DNA from 2 places in the Lysinibacillus sp. NPDC047702 genome. Region 2 is predicted to be linked to the other one. Evidence: riboswitches for the same ligand, from Rfam matches in the RefSeq annotation. Region 2 holds a riboswitch; the other holds the start of a gene.
The links. Region 2 has a riboswitch for FMN ahead of ACQKIM_RS18750 (ECF transporter S component). Riboswitches for the same ligand answer to the same signal wherever they lie in the genome.
Positions count from the first base shown of each region.

Region 1: linked by a shared signal. The riboswitch ahead of ribE (riboflavin synthase) and the one ahead of ACQKIM_RS18750 (ECF transporter S component) in region 2 are both predicted to bind FMN.

Region 1 is NZ_JBNNMG010000045.1:14,784-24,778, forward strand. Features, by position in the region: gene ACQKIM_RS18895 (YibE/F family protein) at 1-896, opposite strand, end outside; partial or broken gene ACQKIM_RS18900 (SDR family oxidoreductase) at 1,146-2,046, shown strand; FMN riboswitch at 2,351-2,476, shown strand; FMN riboswitch at 2,592-2,717, shown strand; gene ribE (riboflavin synthase) at 2,959-3,597, shown strand; gene ribB (3,4-dihydroxy-2-butanone-4-phosphate synthase) at 3,625-4,242, shown strand; gene ribH (6,7-dimethyl-8-ribityllumazine synthase) at 4,260-4,727, shown strand; gene ACQKIM_RS18920 (spore germination protein) at 4,885-6,339, shown strand; gene ACQKIM_RS18925 (C45 family autoproteolytic acyltransferase/hydolase) at 6,860-7,885, shown strand; gene ACQKIM_RS18930 (Spo0B domain-containing protein) at 8,190-9,497, shown strand; gene ACQKIM_RS18935 (histidine phosphatase family protein) at 9,617-9,995, shown strand, end outside.
Region 2 is NZ_JBNNMG010000044.1:20,885-30,879, reverse strand. Features, by position in the region: gene ACQKIM_RS18755 (sodium-dependent transporter) at 1-280, opposite strand, end outside; gene ACQKIM_RS18750 (ECF transporter S component) at 441-1,028, opposite strand; FMN riboswitch at 1,247-1,435, opposite strand; gene ACQKIM_RS18745 (RNA polymerase subunit sigma) at 1,630-2,922, opposite strand; gene sigX (RNA polymerase sigma factor SigX) at 2,919-3,452, opposite strand; gene ACQKIM_RS18735 (ATP-binding protein) at 3,543-5,318, opposite strand; gene ACQKIM_RS18730 (response regulator transcription factor) at 5,311-6,027, opposite strand; gene ccsB (c-type cytochrome biogenesis protein CcsB) at 6,338-7,525, opposite strand; gene resB (cytochrome c biogenesis protein ResB) at 7,522-9,195, opposite strand; gene resA (thiol-disulfide oxidoreductase ResA) at 9,202-9,741, opposite strand.

The DNA.
Region 1 (9,995 bases), on a different contig from region 2:
CCGATATCCATCCCAGAGGTTTTCAGTGCTTGATTAGAAATATTTTGATTTTGATTAAATAAGGCAAAAATTGAAGAAGACATTGTAATAGAGACATCCATTACAGCTCCTAGTGCCCCAATAAATAACCCAGCCATAAAAATCACTCGATAAGGTCGTGTTAGAAATTGCATTTCTTCATATCGAAGCCCATTTTCGGATGTAATCCATAGAACTAAAGCGCTAATCAATACAGAAATAAAGGTTCCTAAAAGTGTTGCAACAATTGCTGCATAAGTTTTTTCATTAAAGCCGTTAATGAGAATTAAAGAAATAACTGTAAATAAAAGAACACAGACCCCGCTGATGAGTAACAAGCTTATATTTGAATGCTTTACGTATAAATCTAAGGAATATGATAAAACAAGAGCATTCACCATTAAACTTATAATTGAAAACAACCCTTGCTTCCTGCCAACTATTAGCAATGCAAAAATAAACACCCACGTTATCATTAAAACGAATTGATCACGCTTCACGTCTAAGATTGTACCTGTTAAATCTCCATTCTTGTCCTTGCTCTCTTTAATGGTAACAAACAAGTTATTTCCGGTATGATATTCTTGATCGAATGCCCCAGAGGTAGAATAGTTATTTTTTAATTTGATAATCTGACCTTTTTCTTGTCCATTTTTTAAGACAGCAGTAATATGCTGTGTATATACATAATCCTTATTATTATACATATCTGTTACAGGCGTTGAATCTACCACATGTATTTTAATCACTTCTGCAATAGGGCGTTGATAAAAGGCTTCGTTATTATTAACAAAAAATACAGAGGCGATGAAGCAAAATGCTAATAGAACATAAAATACAATTTGTTTATACTTTCTTATTTTCACTAGGTTATGCAATAGTAAAACCTCCGTTGAATGAAGAGAATATAGAGTAAAATCCACTGACTTCTGAAAGGGACGCTATAAATAATGACTCACGATATCACTGTGATTTTTTATTGTCAAGTGAACCGCAAATTGATTTCATTTTTACTGTTTATGGTTAATTGAGAGGTTGTGTCGTGCTGTATGTCTTTTCCTAGCATTAGCAACATATATCTAATCATATCGAATCGTGTAGTTTCCATATCGGAAGGAGGTTACAATGTGATTCCGAAATATCCTTATATTGGATATAAAAAAAGTGCAAGCAAGTTCCCATTACATTCCCGCCACAGCATCAAGATGTTCAGCCAGGGCTAGAATATGTTATGCGGCCAGTTCCTATTTCTGACAACCCGGCATATAAAGGAAGCGGAATATTAAATGGGAAAATCGCTATAATTACTGGGGGAGATAGTGGAATTGGTCGTGCGGTTGCGATTGGATTTGCAAAGGAAGGAGCCCAGATGGCTATTACCTATATGCCACATGAACGACCTGATGCAGAAGCAACGAAGCAAATGGTGAGGCATATGGGCAATCCATTCTATTAATTGAAGGGGATTTACGTCATCCTGAGTTTTCTAAGGAAGCAGTAAGAAAAACGATTGAGTGTTACGATAAGCTAGACATACTTATTTTAAATCAAGGCGTACAATTCCCGCAGCAAAGCTTTTTAGATATCTCAAATGAACAATTGTATGATACCTATGAAACCAATATTTTCCCTCATTTTTATATGACAAAGGCAGGATTACCTTATATGAAGCAGGGTGGGGCAATTATTTCCACCGCTTCCGTGACTGCTTACGCTGGAGCCCCGTTACTTGTCGATTATTCTTCTACAAAAGGAGCGATTGTTTCATTCACTAGATCATTATCCTTGCAATTAGCGAGTAAGGGAATACGAGTGAATGCAGTTGCCCCTGGACCAATCTGGACCCCACTAATTGTCTCAAGCTATTCCGCAGAATATGTCAAAACATTTGGCTTAGAAACCCCAATGAAACGAGCTGGGCAACCATTTGAACTTGCACCTACCTATATTTATTTAGCTTCTGATGATTCTTCTTTTGTTACGGATCAGGTACTGCATGTCAATGGTGGCATTATGACGGAAACGTAAGTAATTTTAAAGTTGTAGTCGATTAATTTGTAAAACAAAAGCAATTCAAATTATGGGTGGTATTTCCAATTATTTTATCTTCATTCATTTTCTATGCGAAAGCGAGGCGACAGCAACAATTACGCCAAGGCGAAATGGATCTTCAATCAGAACAATTTTTGGGGTCAAATCGGCTGTGAGAAAATCGAGGAGTTGAATGTAGCAGCACCGTTTAATGAAGACTTACTTGATAAAAGAAAAATTTTTATAAACAATTGTATGGATAATATTATAGAATAGTGTTATCGTAAAGAATAAGCTAAATAAAATCCTTCAGGGTAGGGTGAAATTCCCAATCGGCGGTGATGAAGTAATTCAAAGTCCGTGAGCGAAAGCTGATTTGGTGCAAATCCAAAACCGACAGTGATAGTCTGGATGGGAGAAGGGTAAAAGTGCAAACTTTTTAAATTCGTATGAATTTATAAGGTTTATTTGATTATGCTTTTATGTTAACTTCCCGTCGTTGAGATTGGGAGGTTTTTTTTAGCGAATAAATTAAATAGCGAGATGTTCTTCGGGGTAGGGTGAAATTCCCAATCGGCGGTGATGAAGCAATTCAAAGTCCGTGAGCGAAAGCTGATTTGGTGCAAATCCAAAACCGACAGTGATAGTCTGGATGGGAGAAGAACGATGAGATGACAGCCTATGGAAAAAATAGAGTATCCAAAATGGTTTATTTGTTGACGTCTTATTTATATGAACTCCCAAACCCCTTTCAAAACGATGAAGGGGTTTTTATTTGTTAGTGGGATAGAATGCTGAAAGTGATGAATAGAAATAGAAAAATGATGGATTGACCCCAAAAACTGATGCATAGAATCACAAAACCGATGGATAGAGCTTTTAACGCGTAGAAAGAAAGCAGGTGGAAAAATGTTTACAGGGATTGTTGAGGATATTGGTACAGTAAAAACCTTGCAAAGCAATCAGCAAAGTATGGAAATAACGGTTCTTTCAGCAAAAATGGTGGAGGATGTTAAGCTCGGAGACAGTATAGCGGTCAATGGTGTTTGTTTAACTGTGACAAACTTTACTGATCGAGAGCTGACAATGGATGTCATGCCAGAAACGGTGAAGGCAACTAATTTACAGCAGCTTGCTGTAGGAGATCCAGTTAACTTAGAGCGCGCCATGCCTGCGAATGGACGATTCGGTGGTCATTTTGTATCTGGGCATGTTGATGGAGTAGGAAAAATAGTACGTAAGCGACCATTAGCAAACGCAGTTTATATTGATATTGAGCTATCCGAGGAATTAATAAACTACTGTATACCAAAAGGCTCTATTACGATTGATGGTACGAGCTTAACACTTTTTCAAATTGAGAAAAAAAGTGTCACAGTATCACTAATACCACACACGTATAAGGAAACAATTTTAGGTATGAAGAAAATAGGTGCTCCCGTTAATATTGAAACGGATTTAGTTGGAAAATACATTTTACACCAGCTAAAGCGTAATCAGGAAGTGCCGGCTATTACGAGAGATTTTTTAGCACAAAACGGATTTTAAACGATGAATGGTAAGGAGGTGCCAATATTGCTACACACAATTGAAGAAGCAATAGAGGATTTAAAACAGGGCAAGATGATTATTGTAGTAGACGATGAGGATCGAGAAAATGAAGGAGATTTACTGGCTTTAGCAGAGCATATGACGCCTGAAACGATAAACTTTATGGCGACATATGGAAGAGGTCTTATCTGCACACCGATTACACAGCAGCTCGCACAAAAATTAACCTTACAACCTATGGTAAGTAACAATACAGACAATCATCAAACAGCATTTACAGTTAGCATTGATCATATGGATACAACAACAGGAATTAGCGCCTTCGAACGAGCAATGACAATAAAAAAAATGATTGAACCACAAGCAAAGGCTGATGATTTTCGTAGACCTGGTCATGTATTTCCGCTAATCGCAAAGAAGAATGGTGTGTTAGAGCGTAGAGGTCACACCGAAGCAACCACTGATTTAGCAAAGCTTTGTCACAGTATTCCCGCAGGCATTATTTGTGAAATTATGGGGAACGATGGCAAAATGCTACGCTTCGATGAATTGATCAGCTATGCAACGCATCATCAGCTAAAAATAATTTCAATTGAAGAATTGGTGTTATATCGTCAGCAAAATCACAAAATTACAATTTAAAAGAGGAGAATTTAGATATGGGTAAAACATTTGAAGCACAATTAATTGGTACAGACTTAAAAATTGCTATCGTAGTAGGTCGATTCAATGAATTTATAACAAGTAAATTATTAGATGGAGCACTCGATGGTTTAAAGCGTCACGGTGTGGCTGAGGACTCTATTGATGTAGCATGGGTTCCTGGTGCATTTGAGGTTCCATTTATTGCAAAACAACTGGCAGAAACAAAGAAATATGATGCCATTATTGGTTTAGGGACAGTGATTCGTGGCTCTACAACACATTATGACTATGTATGCAATGAATCAGCAAAAGGAATTGCCAATGTATCATTAACAACAAATGTGCCAGTTATTTTTGGCATTGTGACAACTGAAAATATTGAGCAAGCCATTGAACGTGCTGGTACAAAATCAGGTAATAAAGGCTATGATTCCGCAATGTCTGCTATTGAAATGGCGAATTTAAAGAGAATGATTGGCTAAAACATAGTTTGATTTTATTTAATTGAAATTATTCATTTAAAGTATCTTATCCTCCTAAAACCTGAATATTTTAAACAAGCATGGGGAAAATATTGTGTAAGTGTATTGATGCATGTACGAATCTGGAGCTGAATCAGTAGGAGATGAGGAATATTCAATGGAACAAATCGTAAATTTGCAAACTTTGAAGGCATTATTTCAACGCTCTGCTGATGTGATTTTTCAAAGGTATACAATGCAGCAACATACAGTACATGTTATTTATTGTGATGCAATGATTAATGAACAATTACTACAAACCGTTATTGTTCAAGAGCTCCAATCGATGCTTGAAAAGACTTCAGGTGAATTATTAGAGGAAGATATTATAAAGCATCTACACATTCCTCATTTGAACAAAATCTCAGAAAAAGAGGATGTCATTACAAAACTCTATAAAGGACATGTACTGCTGTATTTTGAAGAGGAACAATTATTATTTACAAGTTATATTCCTAAAAAGCCAAACCGAGAGCCTAGAGAAACATCCCTTGAATTAGTCATAAAGGGTCCAAGAGACGATTTTATTGAGGATATCGATATTAATATTGCTTTATTACGAAAACGATTACCTACAAATTCATTAAGTGTTGAAACATATGAAATCGGCAAGCGTTCTAAAACATCTGTAGCAATCCTTTATATGGATGATATTGTTAATAAAGAAATGCTAGAGGATATCAAAGTACATCTTCAAAAAGTAGATACGGATATTGTGTTTAGTGGCGATATTTTAATGGAGAGAATTGAGCAAAGCGCAAAAATTCTTCCTAGACATGATTACACAGGTCGTCCTGATTTTGCTGTACAGGCCTTAATCAATGGTAGAATTGTAATAATGGTGGATGGTGTCACCTATGCCATTATTACACCAGCAAACGTGCTTCTAGTCTTTAAATCAGGCGAGGATTATTATTATCCGATTTTTGTAAGTTCTATGGAAAGACTGCTCCGTATTGTGGGCATATTAATTAGCGTGCTTTTACCAGGCTTCTGGCTAGCGCTTACGACCTATCATCAAGAGCAATTACCTTTGATTCTTTTAGCAACAGTTGTGCAATCAAGGACAGGGCTTCCGTTTCCAACAGTTCTAGAAATATTACTAATGGTATTTATGTTTGAAATGTTCCGTGAGGCCAATATACGGCTCCCAAGTATCATTAGTGGATCAATGAGTGTCGTTGGAGGTTTAATTATTGGTGATGCAGCTATTAAAGCTGGTATAACTAGTCCTTCGATGATAGTTGTCATTGCTATTTCTAGCATTGCAGCCTATACGCTTGTCAATCAATCCTTTGTCACGGCAATGAGTATATTCCGCGTTATCATTATATTAGCGGCAGCATTTTTCGGCTTGTATGGCTTCTTTATAGCGATTTTTTTCATTCTGCTATATACAGCAAATTTGCGAGTGCTTGGCATTCCATACTTAAACTTAGGAGCAGATTTAGATTGGCAGGATATGAAAAAATCCTTAGTGAGATTATCTCCTAAAGGCTACGGTAAACGCCCAGCATTTTTAAATTTGCAGGATAAAACTAGAACTTCTCGTAAAAACAAAAAAATGGACTAGGTACTGGTATACCTAGCCCATACATAGTGTTGAAAAACTAAATGGTCAAGGGACTCTTTGTGAACACTCCTAAGTCAAATGAAGGTGATTTCCGTTCCAGGCTACTCGCTTTGCCGCTGACGCTTCGCTTTCGCACAGAGCAAGGCTTCCTGTGGGCGAGCGACGAGCCGCTTCCTGCGCTGGAGGAACGAAGACTAAATGCGTCACGTCCTGTGACAACGCCTTCGTGACCAACATCGTGTTGGCCTCAGGGTCTCGTCTGTCTCGCTATGCGAGTGAAGCGGCTCATCGGACGCCCCCAGGAAAGCACTCAGTCGGAACGGAGATCAACCCCTCGTTTTGAAAAAGGGCTATACTTTTTAATTTGTCACCTTGATGTCATTGACATAATAGTATTTCAACACTAAGAATGGACTAGGTACTGGTATACCTAGTCCATAATTATTTTCTTGACCTTCTATTTACTTGAAGCTTTATGATGTTGGAAAATAAGTTAGTACGATAAGGGAGAGAAATTAACATGCTAGGTTATAAAGAGTTAATCGTCAAAGTTGAAGATGTGAACGGTAGCTACTACCAAATTGGTTTACAGCAAAGCAAGGGGCTATTATCTTTACTACAGATGCAAAAAGATATTTTACTGCACTTAACTAGATCTACTAATACTCAAATAGCGAAACAACTTTTACAGAAACATTGTCCACAGCTCATCCATGAGATGGAAGGCTTGAGTGCTGGTGCAGCTTTATCGGTAGACACTGTGCTTAGATTGTACAGTGGCTATTCTATTTCTTTTCCGAAGATGGGCTGCACAGCATTAGTGAAGGATGGGATGTATGTCCGTAATTATGATTTCAGTCCAGCTTTGTACGATGCTAGGCTTGTCTTTTCTAATCCAGAGAATGGTTATGCAAGTATCGGGTTTAGTCAGCAAATCATTGGTAGACTGGATGGGATGAATGAATACGGGTTAGTTGTTGGTCTGCATTTTGTTAATCATGAGCACTCTGAAGAAGGCTTTATTGCTTCTACAATTGTTCGTATACTATTAGAGCAATGTAAAACAATCGAAGAGGCATGTATGTTAATAAAGGAAATTCCCCATGGTTACTGCTATAATTATTCTATGACAGATTGTAGCGGGAGAGCTATAGTAGTAGAAGCCACCCCACAGAAGCAAGTGATAAAGCGGGGAAACCCATTAATTTGTACAAATCATTTTGAATCCATACATTTAATAGAAAAAAATAAGAAAATGATAGAAGGTTCTATTCACAGAAAGCGGTTTTTAACGAAATTACTGGAGGAAGAGCTTTCCATTACAGCCGTCTATCAGCATTTTAATGCTGAAAATTCACCATTATTTTATGATAATTATCACGAATACTTCGGCACATTACATACGATTATTTATCAACCGAAAACATTAAAGATCCTTGTCGGAATCGGAGGGAATGCACAGCCAATAGCATTTTCATTTAAAGAATACTTGGCAGGAGCTCTAACGCTTCCAAAAGAGATAAAAGGCATCATCTATACAAATTAAAGCTGTGTGGTAAAATCATACATGTTTTCGAAAAGGAGGTAGCTTGCAAGCTACTCTCTTTTTTTACTTTGCTTGGCACTTAAAATAAAAATTGCTTTTATGATTTTGATAAAGTAGGATAAACAAGAAATATACTCTAAAGGAAGAACACTAAACAACTAAAAAAGAAGAAGTTTATTATAGTATAATGATTACGGTCATTTACAAATTTGTTTCTGTTGACATAGCCGCTATAAAAACCTTGCTCCAGCTACATCATGTCATGTCATTATTCATTTCTAGAGATGAGGAAGTACCACTTAGTATGAAAAATCGAAAATTAAAACTAATCCTAATCCTATCAACTATTTTATTACTATTGTTTACTAGTTTAAATATCTTTACATCGTATATTAAAATGAAAAAAACGGTAGAAGAATCCATTGCGAACCAAAGTCTGGAAGCTGCTATTTCGATTGCATCCTCAATCGATGTGGAGGCGTACCAACGATTTTTAAATAATCCAGAAAAGACTGATTACTATTGGGAATTACGAAGCTATTTAAATGATGCGAGAATTAAACTTGGTGCATTATTTGTTTATACCTTACAGGTAGATAATCCAAAGGTTTCACATGCTATGATTATGGGAATGCCTAGTGAATTAACAGAAGGCTTTGATATTGGAGAGGTCTGTACAGTTCCTGAGCAGCAAGTACAAAGGGCTTATATGGGAGAAACATATGTGACAGAGGTAATCCCAGATTCTGTACATGGTTCTTATCTTTCAGTTGGAGCACCAATTAGAGATAAAACAGGTACGATTATTGCATACCTTGGCATTGATATTAGTGCGGATACACTGAATGGCATAAAGGGAAAAGTAATCGAGGATAATCTGTTTATCTTTATTTTTAATGGCGTATTTATTTTAATTGTGATTGCTTCATTTTTATTTTTACAAAGATGGTATCAAAAAGAGGTTGCTAAAGAGGTTGGGGCAACGGAGGATACCTATCTAGCTGAAATTAAAACCTTAATTACTTCTGTATCCTCCCTAAGACATGATTTTACTAATCATATACAAGTATTGCATGGACTACTTCAACTAGATAAGCCTGAACAGGCAAAGCAATATTTATCTTCACTGTCGAAAGAGGTGCTGGCGATTAGGTCATTGAAGTTAAATATTAATCATCCTGGCTTATCGATTTTATTGCAGACGAAAAAATTAACAGCCCAAAATCATAATATCGATATGGATTTCACCATTTCACAGAATGATTTTAATAAAATAAAGACAACAGATTTAATCAAAATTTTATCAAACTTAATTGATAATGCCATTGACGCTGCAACAGAATTACCAGAAGGGCAACGGAAAATAACTATTTGTTGTAATGCAGATGATCTGTATTATGAATTTAAAGTTACCAATACGGGGCCAAATATTTTAGATGCTTCCCAAATATATAAGCAAGGATTTTCCACTAAAAAACCAGAAAGTGGGAAAATTAGAGGGCAGGGCTTATTTATTGTCAATGAAATTGTCCATAAATATAACGGGCAAATTTCGATTGATTCATCCAAACATTTAGAGACAACCGCCATTGTAAATATTCCAATAAAATAAACAGCTAAGCTTCCTATAAATACAGTGTAGGAAGCTTTTTTGGCTATATAGTGATCGTTTCTGACAGCTGATTCATATATTACTATGAAGCTAAATGGTATTATTAGGAGGAAAGAAAATTGAATATATCAGATCTTGATTTATGGAGAAAAGGTGGATTCATTTTATATGCACGACATGGAGAAGCAACAGTCGGTATAGATCAGCTGAATTTAAGTTTTCAAGATTGTATGAGTCAGAGAAATCTATCTGAGGAGGGGCGTAGGGAGGCAATATATTTTGGACAACTACTGAGACATTGGCAAATTCCAGTTGCTTCACCGATTATTGCAAGTCCTTTTTGTCGTACAATTGAGACGGCACAACTTGCATTTCCAAACACATGTATACAAATTGATCCCTTTTGGTTTGATATCTATTCGTTAGGTGGAAAAATCCCTCTAAATGAACAGACGAGAATACTGTCAAACTTACAGGCTGTATTAGAAAAGAAGCCTC
Region 2 (9,995 bases):
CCATGCGGCCAATCCATGCCCAGCCCCTTTTCGACGGTGCAATTTTTTTATATGCAGTGACCGCCTCAGATTGGGTGCCACGTCCTAAAATATATTCTGATAATAGCATTGGTAAACCAATTAACAATGTAAATAGAACAAAGATTAGGAAAAATGCTCCACCGCCACTTTGACCAGTAACATATGGAAGCTTCCAAATCGCCCCTAATCCGATTGCCGCTCCTGCTGATGCTAAAATAAAGCCTAGTTTACTAGACCATTGTGCCTTTTTTTCACTCATCTCTTCAAACTCCTCTAGCATTTCTAAACTCTTTCTTATTCTACATGAAAACACTAGGCTCGACTAGATTAAGTTCCGTTGACAAATCTATCTATTGATTCAAGCGTTCAATCCATAAAAAAAACCTCGAGCATCAAATCACACTCGAGGTTTCATAATCTTATTTCGTTAAATACATATTACGCTGACGATCTATCCATTTGCGCATAGTTGTAAATAATAAGGCCATGATAACAGTTAATAAAATACCTTTAACAATATTAAATGGCAAGATTCCAGCCACAATCATTTTATATAATGAATCTCCTACAACAGGCTCCATCCCTAAAAAGTACGTGTACATTGGTAAAAATACAGCATAGTTAAGAACACTCATACCAACCGCCATAACGATTGTTCCTGCTGCTAAGCCTCCAATAAGACCACCAATGTTTTTAAAACGCTTAAAAATAAAGGATACTGGTAAAATAAATAAAATACCTGTCGTGAAGTTAGCGATATGTCCTACTGGTACTCCTGTTGGCGTGCCTGAGAAAATCCAATCCAATACATTTTTAAATAACTCTACTAGAATCCCCGCTACAGGTCCCATTGTTATGGCTGCTAGTAATGCAGGCATATCACTGAAATCCACTTCCAAAAACGCTGGGAATGGTGGAATTGGGAAATTAAATAGCATTAATAAAAACGAAATACTGCTCAGCATGCCAATCGTAATAAACGATTGAAGTTTAACATTTTTCTTCATTGAAAATTCTCTCCTCTTTGCTGATTCAATCTCGCAAGAAGAAAGGTTACGATCTAATCAAATGTTATTCATGAAAAAACCCTTATGCATTGTTGGCATAAGGGAGAATAGGCATGATTAATAAACGCCATTAAACAGCAATTTTCGAGCGGGCTTTAAAGCCATGTTGAAAAAACGCTCGTTCAAAGCTAATTTAAAATAACGAATGACGATCGTACCTCCATCTTCTCCCATCCAGACTCTAACTGTCGGCCTTGGAATCGCACCAAGTCAGCCATGCAAAAAATTTTGCACAGGTCGCGGGCTGAAGAGTCTTTAGTAAATCATTCGAGCTAATGTCTTTCACATTAGCGATTTACAACTCTATTACCGCCGGTCGGGATTTTCACCCTGCCCCGAAGATGAATCAATATTTTATTTTTGTTCTACAGCTTTACTATAATGAATTATTTAGAAAAAGTAAATAGTTCTGCTTAAAAAATCCTATTAGATTTGTATGTTTTATGGACAGTTAGTTGGTTTATCGCCATAGAAACAAGAAGGAGTATTCTCGCCACAGTTGATGTACGAGAATACTCCTTAAACTATCGCCGTAAAGTTGCTATGGCGTATCCATATACTGCTTATTTGCACCTACAGGCTTGGGCAAGAAATTTTTTAAATCAAAGCCTTCCCAGCTTTCCTGAACTACATTATCTAAGCGTAATTGTTTATCAAAGCTTGCAGCCGTTAGCATCATTGCTTCGATTAATTGTGTTGCTCGAGCTGGCTCCATTGTCGTTAAATCAAGAGGAGCATTAAAGGTAACAACAACACCCTCTGCAACCTCCTGTACAGTATAAGTCACATTTTCTGGAACGACAGGAACATAAACATCATCATTTTTATTGCGCATAACCGTAATCGCTTCTGTTACCGAGGGAAAAGTTTGACGAAAATCGGGAGATAAATACTCCGCCCCATTATCCTGGTCTTTATATAAATAATAATTAAAATGACTTGGACCTGTTAATGACATAGCCTTACTCGGCTCTCCCTCTTGAGAAAACTCGTATGGTGTGCCATCTGCATTTTCAAACTCGACCTCTGTATACTCTGAGTCTGAAAATGTATCCTGCAAGGTTCCCTTATATTCATTTACGGGTGCAGAGGCTACATCATAATCATTTTTCTCGGGTAATACATGAATCAGCTTATCATCTTTTTCCTTCAATTCACCTTGATATGGATGGTAGTTAGTAAAGCCTTTTGCTTTCTCTTCAATTTGTGGTGCATACTTTTTATACATTTGTAATGTAGAAGGTTTTTCTTTCCCAAAATCCGCTTCAACCCGCTCATTGGGAATAATATACGTCATTGGTACGCTTTCTACATCACGACTTGCCAAACCAATACGAAAGACAACGGCATCCGTTAAGTCTTCCTCGTACACAGAGGTACGTAGAGACATAAATTTAGCATGTTCTGCAACAATGCTCGAATCCAGATAATTATCAAAATTTTCAGCAGTTTTTGCAGCTGGCCCGTCTTGCATAGTAGAATACGGAGCAATGTCAGGGGCTGTCGCCTGATCTATCTTGGAATCATTATTATTCATAAACTTAGAGCCTACACCTATTGTTAATGCGAAAACAGCAGCAACACTCATAAGAATGGGCCATTTACGGATTTTGCGCTTTGTTGTTTCTGTCTCTATACTTTGCTGTTGTTCTTGCGCTGACACTTCTTCGTCTAATGGCTGCTGGATGGCTTCTTGCAAATGAACATTATCCTGCAAGCGAGCATCTGCCAATAATCGATTTAATATTTCATCTTTAGAACGGCGGTCAGAAAGCTTAGGGGCATTGTTCAATACATGTTCTAGCTGGTCATCATCAAACTGGTTATGTGTCATTGCCGTTTCGCCTCCTGTTCTCTAACCTGTTGTAGCTGTTGCCTTAAAAATTTGATGGCACGATGCTGTGTTGTTTTTACCTTTGCTTCTGTCCAATCTAGTATTTGTGCTGTTTCTGCAATCGATAAATCTTGAAAGTAGCGCATAATAATGACCATCTTTTGGTCTCCTGTACAGTTTTCAAGTGCTGACTCTACCTGCATAAATTCATCACTTGCCTCCAGCATATCTTCCGGTGATGGTGTGTTTGAATGGAGTTGTTCCGTTTCCCAGTCAAAAAAGTCAAGTGAATGCTTTTGGCGTACTGCCTGCTTCCGAAAGTGATCGATTGCGACATTTTTAGCAATGGCAAATAGCCATGTCTTTTCACTGCTATTTCCTGCAAATTGATCGTATGAGCGCAACACTCGTACATAAACCTCGTGCGCTAAATCTTCAGCAAGTATACGGTTTTTTACTAAATAAATAAGAAACTGGAACACGTCTTGATGGTATGCATCGTATAGTCGATGGAACACGGAGTCATTCAATGCACTCCACCCCCGTTCTATAATATTTGTCGTCTTCATGTTTATAGAAGTTACAGCCAATTAATACCACTAAAGTAGCAATGATATTAATTATTCGAAAGGTAAATAAAACGTAAAGGTAGTACCTTCTTTCAGCACACTGTCAACCATAATAGTCCCTGAATGTGCCTTTACAATATTTCTAGCAATAGCTAAACCTAGGCCAGTTCCGCCTTTAGAACGCGTCCGGGCTTTGTCAGCTTTATAAAAACGTTCAAAAACATAAGGTAAGTCCTCATTTGGAATGCCATGTCCTGTATCCTGAACAGATATTTTTGCAAAGGTCGGCTCCTGCTCAATTTTGACAGTAACTGACCCTTCATCCGTATGACGGAGTGCATTGTCAACTAAATTTGTTAACACTTGTTCAATCCGATCCTCGTCAATACTTATCCTAGCTTCCTCATTGAATTCACTATCAAATACTAGACGAACATGTTTCTCTTTAGCAACCTGAGCAAATTTTTGTGTTATCCGTTCGAATGTAGAATTAATCGGGAGGGCATCCTTATAAAGCGTCATATGCCCCGATTCCATACGAGCTAAATCTAATAAATCTGTTACTAGACGTCCCATTCGCTTTGATTCATCATAGATAATTTTTGTTATTTCGTTACGTTCTTCCTGATCCTGAATAAAATCATCATCCATTAAGGCCTCTGAATAGCCCTGAAGCATTGAAATCGGCGTTCTAAGCTCATGGGATACATTGGCTATGAAATCTGAACGCAGCTTTTCTAAGCGATGCTGCTCTGTCATATCACGAATAACAGCAACTGCTCCACGTATTAATTCCCCACTGTATAGGGGGCTAATTGTAAAGGTATAATAATTTCCATCCATCTCAATTTCTTCTTCCAGTTTATCCTCAAACATTAGTACATGGTCCAGCATATGATATAACTCTGGTGGAATTGGCTTCGCACTTTGAGAGCCTTTATTAACAAACCATTTTTGCATTAAACGCTCTGCTGGTGGGTTACTTAATAATATTGTACGATCTCGATTAAACGTAATGACTGCATCTGTCATCGATGTCAAAATATTAGAAAGCTGTTCATTTTCCTGATTGATTACTTCTAGATTATGCTTTAATTGTCGCCCCATTTGATTAAAGGCAACAGCAAGCTGACCAATTTCATCATTTTGTGTTGTTGGCATTTTCGCTTCAAAATTCCCCTTTGAAATTTCAAAAGCCAATTCTCGCATTTTACGCAAAGGCGAGGTAATACGTGAGGATAGGAAAAAGGCAAAGAATGTCGTCAGCACAAAGGCTATAAAGGCAGATAAAAAGACAATTTTAGTCGTTTCTTTTGATGTTTTATGAAGTGCATCTGGACTTTGATAAATAAAGACAGCACCATGCACGGCATTCTCTACATTTAATGGGAAGCCGAGCACCACATACGATTCTATTTTTTCTTTATCCGTAGATGATGGCATCATCATTTCATTTGTAATTGGTTCATCTGATTGAAAGATTTTATGAAAAGATTTATTGGCTAATATAGCATCCTGTATTTCTTTTTTATTAACACCCTCCTGCAAAGCAAATGATACCTCGTTATCACCTGTAGCAATAAGTGCATTTGTGCTTTCGGGTAAAATATCCTTTAATAATTCCGACGTTGACTCTGCTGTTTCATTATCATCTACTATACTTGCCACCGTTGCAGCAGTTTGGCGCAACGAAATTTCTGCTTGCTGCATATGGTAATTTTGTAGAAATTCGAGCATCAATACCGTGAAAACAAATAATACAAATGAAACGAGAAGCAATATGGTTACCCATAGCTTCCCGACAACACTATTCCATATTCTATTCATTGACAACCTCAAATTTGTAGCCAACGCCCCAAACAGTAACAATCATCTTTGCAGCGTTTTCAGATACACGATTGAGTTTTTCACGTAAGCGCTTTACATGTGTATCCACAGTACGTAAATCTCCAAAGAAATCATAATGCCAAACTTCTTTTAGTAATTGTTCACGGTCAAATACTTTGTCTGGCGATTTCGCTAGGAAATAAAGCAATTCATATTCTTTCGGTGTTAAATTCACCTCAATCCCCTCTGCTGTTACACGATGGGCATCATGGTCGATCATTAAATGCTGGAATACAACCAAATCTTTAGAAGAGGATGCATTTGTCGAAGGTGAGAATGCCTGGGAACGACGTAAAATAGCCTTCACACGTAACACTACCTCACGAGGACTAAATGGTTTTACAATATAATCATCTGCTCCAAGCTCAAAGCCCTGTACACGGTTTGCTTCTTCGCCCTTGGCAGTTAATAAAATAATTGGTGTTGCTGCACGTTCACGGATTTCTGCACATACTTCAAGTCCGTCTTTTTCAGGCATCATGATATCTAATAAAATACAGTGATACTCTTTTTCTAAAGATTTTTCGATCGCTTGTTCACCATTTTCTGCTTCGTCAACAAGATACCCTTCACGCTCCAAATACATTTTTAATAAGCGTCGAATACGATCCTCGTCATCTACTACTAACACTGAAATATTTTCTGACACTTTCACGATCCCTCTCTTCCAATCTTTCTCTACATTCTATTGTACATGGTTCGACACATATTGAAAAGAAAAGAAAGCCCTCTTGCCACAAGCAAGAAGGCTTATCTTTCTAATACTAGCGACGTTGCAAATCTCATATATGCTTCCATAATAGTTCATCCTGCAAAACTTGTGCTACAAGGCAAAGGAAGTGAACGTTCACAGCTTTTTCAAGCAGACAGAACGTTATTTTACAACCGTTTTCATAGTAGATATAGGTATAAGCTTAAATTCCTCTACCCTAAGTATCTATACGTAATCTGGTCTCATATTAATTTGAAGCGTATGAGTGTAAGCCTGCAAGAATTAAGTTAACAGCAACTAAGTTGAATAAGATAATGGCGAAGCCAATTAATGCTAACCAAGCAGACTTCCTACCTTCCCAACCTTTTGAAAGGCGTAAATGTAAAAATGCTGCATAAAATAACCATGTGATAAGTGCCCATACCTCTTTTGGATCCCATCCCCAGAAACGACTCCAGGCGATTTGTGCCCAAATCATCGCAAAGATTAAAGCACCTAATGTAAATACTGGGAAACCAATTAATACGGAACGGTAGCCGATTTCATCTAGTAATTGTAAATTGACACGCTTAACAAATGGTTGGAATATTGCGCTAATACGTCGTCGAGCAATTAAACGAATTAATAAGTATAAAATCGATCCTACTAATAATGACCAAACAACCGTTGTTAATTTCTTCGCATTAATAAGTGAAGGCATTTCTACAATTGGCGACATACCATGTTCTTCAATTGCTTTAAATTCATTCATTCCAAATATCGGTGGCATATTATAAGTAATTTGACGCTCTGTACCTTCTTTATCAACATAAGAATATTTAGATTCGTAATCCATTGCATTAAATGTAGAGGAAGCAATGACAAAGCCAACTACTAATACTAAGCAGAACATCACTGTTTCTAACCAAAAGCGCTCTTTAGTAGGCTTTGTAACATCTACTACTTTTAATAAATAAATCAGTCCAGCTACCGCACTTATTGCCAAAATCGATTGACCCAAAGCCGCTGTAATAACATGAATTGTTAGCCAATAACTTTGTAAAGATGGTACTAATGGACTTACTTCGTTCGGGAACATCGCTGCATAGGCAATTATTAAAAGTGCCACAGGTAGTGCCACTAAACCTAATGCAGTCATGCGATAAATAAAGTAAATTAAAATAAATGCAGCAACAATGAACATACCAAAGGCTGTCGTAAATTCAAACATGTTACTAACAGGTGCATGCCCTGTATGAATCCAACGAGTAATAAAATACCCAAGCTGCGAAAGGAAACCAATTATAGTTATAGCAATAGCAAGCTTGCCCCATTTATCTGTATTTTTGCCTGTAGCATTCGATTGCTTAATCGAGCCACCAAAGAATAATGTTGCTACAAGATAAGCTATAAATGCTATAAACAATAGGTTTCCGCTTATGTCAATCAAACTCATAAGGTGTTGTCACCTTCCTTTTTAGTAATGGCTGGTTCAGTCGACTTCTCGACATCTTCTGACTTCTCTAGCTGATCTATATATGGTGGTAAATCAGCAAAGGATGAAACAGCATCTAAATCTTTTTTCATGCTGAACATATTTTTATTAACATGGGCAGCCATTATCACTTTTCCATCTGGCTCTACCTGTAACCATAAACGTCTATGATTCCAATACGAACCGATTGCTACACCAATCATGAAAATAATACCGCCAACAAATAGTATAGGTATTGTGCTATCTTTACGTATCGTAAAGTTTGCTGTATTTCGCGTGTCAGCACTAGCAAATTTCATTCGATATTTATTTTCTCCAAGCGGTTCAAGAGGTGGCTTCATAATTTCAACAAAACTTACCTCTCCATCTGGTGTTTGAGGTGTTTTCATTTTAAATAAAAATGCTGGATTATTAGGTATAGAAGTTTTTGTTTGTGGTTCACCATTCTCAAAACCAGAAAAATCCGGTGTATACACTAGAATCTGTACGGAAGAACCATTTCCTAAGTCATATTCCTTTTTAGGATTCGTTAGATCAATTTCAGCTTTACCAAGTGATTCACCAGTTTCTTTATTCACCAAATCAAAATTCATCTGCTTCAATTCATTCATTCGGTAATTCATTTGATATAAAGCAAAACCATCTTCTTTTAAAGGATGGTTCACACGAATCGAGTAATCTCTCACCTTCTCAAGATTATCCAAGTCCCCAGGAAGTGATCCTTCAGGTTGTTTGTATAAAGTGACATCCGTTTGGAAGTTTTTCGCTACTACATTGACACCTTGTGCCACCTGCTCACCCTGTGGTTTATTGTCATGAGTTTCTAAAATAAATTTATTATTTTTAATAAAATAGCCTTCCATCCCTGGTATTGCTCTCGTCTCACCTTCACGAATCCAAATTGACTCATCTACGTAAAAGCCAGGTACTAAACGTATCATAACACCTGCTAAAAAAATAATAAGGCCGACATGGTTTATGTATGGGCCATATCGAGAAAAACGGCCGCGTTCTGCTAGAAGTGCGCTTCCATCACGTCGAACATTATATTTTAATTCAGTCATTTTTTGCTGAACTTTTTCGAGTGTATCCTCAGGATTTGAAACTTGTCCCTCTGCTATAATGCGTTGACGTTTCAAGAAACTTTCATGGCGTTTAACGCGTTGATTTTTCAGAGACTTATGCAATGGTATCCCACGGTCTAAGCTTGCAACAATGATTGATATAGCTAACATTCCAACTAAAATTTGGAACCACCAAGTGCTATATAAATCAGATAACCCTAAATAATTATAAAGTTTTCCAAACCAGCCGTAGACTTTCTCATAATACTCGGCCTTACCTGCATCAGGAGCATTTACATATATCTCTTGAGGTAAAATTGTTCCAATTGACGCAGAGACCAATGTGATAATAATAAGGGCAATTCCCACTTTTACACTTGAGAAGAAATTCCAAATTTTATCAATAAATGTTTTGTTGTATGTTTTTGATCGAATAGCTGAACCATCATAGCGCATATCAACAACTTTTGTTTGTTTACCTTCCTCAGTTAAAGGGCGACCACATTTTTCACAGAGCTTCGTGCCATATGGGTTACTATGCCCACAAGCACAAATGATATTTTCCATAGTCATTTACTCCTCATTCGGCTTCACTAATTCCATGTACGAAGCGATATTTGCCTCCGTCATTTCACCCGTAATAATTTTCGCTACCTTACCCTCTGGATCAATAAGGACCGTTGCTGGTAATTGTCCAACATTGTAGGCAGTCATAACACTTTTCGTTTTGTCAATAACTACTGGGAATGTTAAGTCGTATCTATCGACAAAATTCTGTACTTCAAAATCTGTTTGTGCAATATTGACAGCCAATGTTTGTACACCTTGGTTTTTAAACGATTTATACTGACGGTCCATTGCAGGCATTTCCTTTTCACATGGCTTACACCAAGTTCCCCAGAAGTTCAAAAATACCCCCTGCCCTTTATAATCAGACAGTTTATGTTTCTCACCGTTTAAATCTACTAACGTGAAGTCCGGTGCTTTAGAGCCTACTGCTACTAACTCTACCTTCTCCTTTGTCGCTGTTCCATATACAGTGTACCCAATTGCACAGACCAAAACTGCTAAAATAATGGTACGGATGACGAGACGTTTTTTCTTTTTCTCCAAGTTAATAAACCCCCTATCAATTACGGCTTAGAGTAACATTTATTGACGCTAAGCTTTTATGTATAGATTCCTTATTTTTTGTATAGCTATTATGTTTGTCGAATTCTATACAATGCAATTGCTTGTGCGCCCAAAAAGCTACCAGTCAGAAGTGAATACTACTTCGACTAGATGAAACTAATGTAGGTGTACTGTTCTCACCTATTATAGCAAAATGATACAAAAACGCTTAGCTAATAATTATGAATGATTTA